DNA from 2 places in the Nitrospirillum karajorum genome. Region 2 is predicted to be linked to the other one. Evidence: riboswitches for the same ligand, from Rfam matches in the RefSeq annotation. Region 2 holds a riboswitch; the other holds the start of a gene.

Region 1 (3,398 bases), 680 kb from region 2:
GGTGACGGTGAAGCTGCACGTCCGGGGCATCTGCCGCAAGCTGGGCGCCAAGAACCGCACCCAGGCGGTGATGCGCGCGGTGGAGATGGGCATCGCCAGCTGATGGCCGCGCCCATCGGCCAATCCCCTGACAACACCGATGAGGCGAAGGTGGAGGGCCGCATGGTCCCCGCCACCTTCCTGCATGATCTGAACAACCTGCTGACGGCCATCCACGGCTATTCCTCATTGCTGGCGGTGGATCTGCCGGCGGGGGGGATGGAGCAGGATTTCGCCGCCCGCATCCTGGCGGCGGCGGAAGAGGCGCGGCTGCTGGTGGCGCGGGTGCCCCGTCCGCGTCCGGTGGCCACGCTGCGCGTCTTGCTTGTCGGTCGGGCCATGGACAGGCTGGCCGGCGCGCTGGAAACGCTGGGCCTGGAGATCACCCTGGCGGCGTCCGCGCGCGAGGCGCAGGCTGTGCTGGCGGACGGCGTTGGCGATTGGCAGGTTGTGGCGGGCACCAAGGCCGCGTTAGCCGGCTTGGACGGTTATGGCCTGCCCTTGGCGACGGTTCCTGCTGGCGCCGATGCCGTCACTGTCGACGCCCTGATCCGCGCCGCGCGCGGTTGATCTTTCTTTCCGGCAAAAGAAAACCGCCCGGGCCGTGAGGCGCCGGGCGGCTTTGATCGGCAACAGTAGCCGGGCTTACGCCCGTATCAAGACTTACGCCTGGGCCATGTCTTCTGGCTTTTCAGCCGCCAGCACCTGGCGGCGGTACAGATCCACGAAGTCCAGCGGCTGCAGCATCAGCGGCGGGAAACCGCCGTCGCGCACCGCGTCGGACACGATGGCGCGGGCGAACGGGAACAGCAGGCGCGGCGCCTCGATCAGCAGGACGGCGCGGGTCTGGTCGACCGGCATGGGCGGCATGGAGAAGATGCCGGCGTAGGACAGTTCCACGATGAAGGCGGTGCGCCCGTCGTGGTTGGCCTCGGCGCGGATGTTCAGCGCGACCTCATGGACGTTTTCCGCCACGTTGCGGGCCTGCACGTCGACCTGCAGGTCGACCTTGGGCTGCTGGCCGTTCATCAGGCTGGCGGGGGCGTTCGGGTTCTCGAACGACAGATCCCGGACGTACTGGGCATTGACCACCAGCGGCAGCATGCCGGCGCCTTCGGTGGCGGTGCTTCCGTTGGCGGCGCCGTTCAGGCTGGTCTCATCGGACATAGGTCTGGGACTCCCGGTAAAAGCAAATCAGCTATTCCGCAGAAGCGGACTGACGCGCGCGGGACTAGCACGGAAGCGGCTGGCCGGCAACCGCCCAATATATCCTGGGCCTTCCCAGGGCCCCTGGGGGCCGTCCTTGCATTGTGTCGATGACAAGGTCGCCGTTGACGCTCGCCCCGGCCTGGGCCTAAAAACGGTGCCCGTGGTGATTTGCTGACCGGCTTGCAGACCACGTTAAACAAGCTGCTAAAAGGTCGGGCCGTACATAAGGTACACCGACCACGCCGCCGCCCTCGCCGGTCGCGGTTGCCTTATGATCGGAGTGACGGCCATGGGCCAGACGCCTGACAATCCCGCTTCCACCGCCCCCACGTACCGTTCGCGCACCCAGTTGGTGCATGGCGGCACACGCCGCAGCGGCTTCGAGGAAACCTCCGAAGCGCTGTTCCTGACCTCGGGCTTCATCTACGCCAGTGCCGAGGAGGCCGAGGCCGCCTTCGTCAACGATGGCTCGCGCTTCGTCTATTCCCGCTTCCGCAACCCCACCGTTGTCATGCTGGAGGAACGGCTGGCCGGCTATGAGGGCTTCAGCCGCTGTATCGCCACGGCCAGTGGCATGGCGGCCGTGCATCTGGCGGTCATGGGGCTGCTGAAGGCCGGCGACCGGGTGGTGGCACCGCACGCACTGTTTGGTTCCTGCCTCTACATCATCAAGGATCTGGCGCCGCGCTACGGCATCCAGTGCACCCTGGTGGACGGCACGGATCTGACGCAGTGGGAAGAGGCGCTGTCCACCCCGGCCACCGTCGTTTTCCTGGAAAGCCCCAGCAACCCCACCATGCAGGTGGTGGACGTGGCGGCGGTGGCGGATCTGGCCCACAAGGCCGGGGCCCGCGTCGTGGTCGACAACGTCTTCGCCACCCCCGTCCTGCAACGGCCCAAGGAATTGGGCGCCGACGTGGTGGTCTATTCCGCCACCAAGCATATCGACGGCCAGGGTCGCTGCCTGGGCGGCGCCGTGCTGTGTGATGACGAGGTGGCGGCCCTGATCTCCCCCGTCCTGCGCCACACCGGCCCATCCATGAGCCCCTTCAACGCCTGGGTGCTGCTGAAGGGCCTGGAGACGCTGGAACTGCGCGTCAACGCACAGGCCACATCCGCCCTGGCGCTGGCCCAGTTCCTGGAAAGCCACCCGGCGGTGGCGACGGTGCTATATCCCGGCCTGCCCAGCCATCCGCAGCATGACCTGGCCATGCGCCAGATGAAGAGCGGCGGCACGCTCATCACCTTCGACGTGAAAGGTGGCAAGGAGGCGGCGTTCCGCCTGCTGAACACGCTGAAGATCATCAAGATCTCCAACAACCTGGGCGATGCCAAAAGCCTGATCACCCACAACGCCACCACCACCCACCAACGTCTGACGGATGATGAGAAGGCCAAGGTGGGCATCGGCCCCGGCACCCTGCGCCTGTCCGTGGGCCTGGAGGATGCGGACGACCTGCGTGACGATCTGGCCGCCGGCCTGGCCGCCGCCGCCGGCTGACCGGCTGCGTAGACATCGGCCCTGGGTACAATTCAACTTTCGTCTCAGGTGAGGACACAACTTCCCCTGTGGACGGTTGTCGGCGTTTCCCCTAATGTTGCGGTGCAACAACGCAGCGCAACATGGGGAGCGCTTACGTGCCCGACCGGCATTTCCCTTACCCCCAAGCCCCGCGACCGACCAAGCGGCCGCGCCGGGGGCGCATCGGCATGGTTCTTCCCGGCACGCCGGAGGCCATGCACCTGAAGCGGGCCCAGGTGGAACTGGACCGGGTGGCGACGCGGGTGCATGAGACCGCCTTCGCCTCGGCCCACACCATCACCGCCCGGCTCGGCCTGCTGGCCCAGACCGGCGGCGACCCGGTCGCCCTGGGCACCAACCCCGAATTTGAGCGCATGGGCCGTGAGAAGGTCGAGGCGTTCGCGGACTCCGCCCTTGCCCTGGTGGGCGGCATGCGCGCCTTCCAGGACGCGTGGTGGCGCTGGCGCGACCACCAGGTGGACGCGTTGGGCGAATTCGCCCGCGCCACCTGGTCTTCATGGCATCCCGGTGATTGGGTGACGGCGGAACGCCGCCTGGTCACCTCAACCCTGCGCGCCGCCACCGGCGCTTTCACCCGTTTCAGCCACGCCACCAGCCGCCTGGGCGG
Region 2 (3,398 bases):
GAGAGGTCGGTCAGAGGGGCCCCGGTGCAGGTCGCGCAATCGGATCTGGTGGTGTTGTCGGTGGCGGGCGCCGTGCTGGCCGCCGTGGCGCTGCTTGAGGTTTTGCGCCTGGTGATCGTCGACATCTATGAGTGGGCGGCGAAGTACCGATGGATCAAGTACGAGATCCAGCAGACCCGCCGCACCACGGAGACTTTGTGGGCCCAGAATCGGGCCAACGCCATGGTGCGCGACCGCAACAACGCCGAGCGCTTCCGCCTCAACACCATCCTGCACCGCATGCAGCAGGAGTGTGAGGAGCTGGAGCGGCGGCGGGTGGATGTGTGGCACGAGGTGGGCGACGCCACCCTGGACGATCAGCTCTATCTTGCGGACCTGAACAACCGCAGCCTGATGGAGCGGGCCGCCGCCGGGGCGGAGGAGATTTGTCCGCTCTGGCGCTATACCCACCGCGCGCGGGTCTGGGCGGGCAACGAGCGCCAGGCGCGCTCGCGCCTGTTGCTGGCCTTCGGTCCCAAGGACGGCTTCACCATCAACAACCTGCGCGCCGCCCAGGGCTTCAAGGCGGTGGCGGAGGCGGCGGCCGGGGTGCGGTCCGCGGCGCAGGCCCGCCTGGTGCGGCCGCACCGTCGCATGGTGCGCTGATGACCGGCGCCTATAGCAACCTGAACTTCGTGGTCTTCCTCATCCTGGCGGTGGGGGGCGCCTTCCTGGCCTTTTCCGTTCGCCGCATCCTGTTCAAGATCCGCGAGACGGAACGGCGCATCGCCGCCGTGGTGGACGAGAAGAACGAGGCCGCGGCCGACCTGCGCGTCGCCCGCCAGCAGGAGGAACAGCTGGCCATGGCCCTGAAGGAGGGGGAGGACGCGCTGCGCGAGATCGCGGCCCAGACGGAGGAGGTGCGCAGCCGTATGGCGGTGCTGCGCCAGACGGTGCCCCGCCCGCTCAACCTCGTCTCCCTGGAATGGGCGCCGGGCGACCAGCTGTTCGAGGCGCACCTGCGCGCCGCGACGGCGCCCCGCCAAGTGGGAGGGAGTGGCATGGGCCGGAGTGGCGTGGGCCGCGGCGGTGGCATGGCGGAGGCGGGGGTGGTCCACGGCTATGCCCCCACCGAGGCCGATTTCCGCGTGCTGGTCACCAATCGCCTGGCGCGGGAGGGCGGCTACACCATCAGCGTCGTGCTGCCCATCTCGTTGCGCGATGATACCGCCGCCGCCGATGGGGGGCCCGAGGGCGCCGCCCCCCTTGAGCCCCCGGCGGAGGATGAGGCGCTGGCCGACCTGTTGGGGGAGGGTGATGGGACGGAGCCGGTGGAGGACCCCCCGTCAGCCCTGGCGCCGCGCCCGCTGCCCGTACGCCCGCTGCCCGTACGCCCGCCCGCTTCGGCGCAGCCGGCCCCTCAGGGGTTGGGCCTGACCCCTGCCCCTGCCGTAGGCGGCTGATTTCCCCGCCGCCCGCAAATGCCGCACCGGGTCTGCGCGGCAAGGGGCTTGCGTCGGCGGCCGTCTGCCGTTATCCCTCTCGCCATGCATCAAGAGTTGGGCTGACGCTCAACGCCAACCTGCTTACCCGGCAAGGTGGCGCTTCCCGCAGGGAAGGATGTGGCCGATCCGGCAATGAACGGGAAGCTGCCACGTGTCCGTTTCGCTCTTGATCGAAACCAGAGATGACGAAGGCGGCCTTCCCATGACCAGCGACACCCACACCGCGACCGTTCCTCCCCAGTTCCAGGCGCAGCAGTTCGCCAGCGACAACTACTCCGGCGTCTGTCCGGAGGCCTGGGCCGCCATGGCGGAGGCCAACAGCGGCCACGCCGCGGCTTATGGCGAGGATGTGTGGACGGCGCGCGCGGCTGATGCCTTCCGCCATCTGTTCGGTACGCCCTGCGACGTCTTCTTCGCCTTCAACGGGACGGCGGCCAATTCGCTGGCCCTGGCCTCGCTCTGCCAGTCCTACCACAGCGTCATCTGCTCCGCTTCCGCGCATGTGGAGACGGACGAGTGCGGCGCGCCGGAGTTTTTCTCCAACGGGTCCAAGCTGCTGGTGGCGCAGACGACGGATGGCAAGCTGACGCCGGATGCCATCCGCGCCCTGGCCACCGGGCGGTCGGACATCCATTTCCCCAAGCCCCGCGCCGTCACCATTACCCAGCCAACGGAGACGGGGCAGGTCTATAGCCTGGAGGAGATCCGCGCCATTTCCGCCACCTGCCGGGCGCTGGGCCTGCGCCTGCACATGGACGGCGCCCGCTTCGCCAACGCCTGCGCCAGCCTGGGCTGCGACCCGGCGGACATGACCTGGCGTGCCGGCGTGGACGTGCTGTGCTTCGGCGGCACCAAGAACGGCATGGCGGTGGGCGAGGCCATCCTGTTCTTCGACCGGGCCCTGGCGGAAGACTTCGATTACCGCTGCAAGCAGGCCGGCCAGCTGGCATCCAAGATGCGTTTCCTGTCGGCGCCCTGGGTGCGCATGCTGGAAAACGGTGCCTGGCTGCGCAACGCCGCCCATGCCAATGCCGGGGCACAGCGCCTGGCCGCCGGGCTGACGGATGTACCGGGCGTGGCGCCGATGTTTCCGGTGCAGGCCAACGCCGTGTTCCTGACGGCACCGGCGGCGGTGCTGGATACCCTGAGGGCGCGCGGTTGGCGCTTCTACACCTTCATCGGCGGCGGCGCCCGCTTCATGTTCGCCTGGGATACCCAGCCCGAGCGGGTGGACCAGCTGGTGGCGGACATCCGCGACGCGGCCACGCGGGCCGCCGGACAGGCGGCGGCCTGACCGCCCGATGGGGGCCGCCCTGTAGGCAGCGGCCAGCCCCCGGCCGTTGCCTATACGGAAGATTTTGCTGATTCCCAGCCTGTTAATGCGCAATTCACCGTACAACTTCACGCGGGTATCCATGCGATAGCGTCATCCACTCCATCAGCAGCCGAGGGCCTGGTGCACATCGACAAACCGGATCTGGTGATCCTAGCCATCGTGGGCGCCATCCTGGCCGGCGTGCTGTTGATGGAATTGCTGCGGCTGGTGATCAGCGACGTCTATGAGCTGTTGGCCCGCCATGCCAAGGTGAAGCAGGAGATCCAGCAAATCCAGCGCACGGCGGAGAAGCTGGCGGCCGCGAACCGGGACACCACCCGGGTGCGCGACCAGCGCATCGCGCAACGCTTCCGCGATACCAGCGCGCTGCAGCGCCTGGAAAAGGAATGCGAGGAGTTCGAGCGGCGGCGGGTCGAGGTCTGGCACGACCTGGGCCCGCCCTCCGCCACCGGCATGGCGCTCTATTCCGCCGACATCGCCAACAGCGCCCTGACCAACGGCGTGGTCGCCGGCATGGAGACCATCTGCCCCTTGTGGCGGCATCTCCACCGCGCGCGCGTCTGGGCCCGCACGGAAAT

The links. A riboswitch is a leader RNA that binds a small molecule or an ion and turns the genes downstream of it on or off. The one in region 2 is predicted to bind S-adenosylmethionine.
Region 1: another riboswitch for S-adenosylmethionine. It lies ahead of metZ (O-succinylhomoserine sulfhydrylase); the one in region 2 lies ahead of UCD39_RS16735 (threonine aldolase family protein).

What each region holds. Positions count from the first base shown of each region.
Region 1 is NZ_JAZBQB010000003.1:1,349,197-1,352,594, forward strand. Features, by position in the region: gene UCD39_RS19940 (response regulator transcription factor) at 1-103, shown strand, start outside; gene UCD39_RS19945 (hypothetical protein) at 103-609, shown strand; gene secB (protein-export chaperone SecB) at 703-1,206, opposite strand; SAM riboswitch at 1,399-1,476, shown strand; gene metZ (O-succinylhomoserine sulfhydrylase) at 1,538-2,749, shown strand; gene UCD39_RS19960 (hypothetical protein) at 2,887-3,398, shown strand, end outside.
Region 2 is NZ_JAZBQB010000003.1:670,671-674,068, reverse strand. Features, by position in the region: gene UCD39_RS16745 (hypothetical protein) at 25-645, shown strand; gene UCD39_RS16740 (PilN family protein) at 645-1,442, shown strand; SAM-I-IV-variant riboswitch at 1,524-1,631, shown strand; gene UCD39_RS16735 (threonine aldolase family protein) at 1,687-2,778, shown strand; gene UCD39_RS16730 (hypothetical protein) at 2,941-3,398, shown strand, end outside.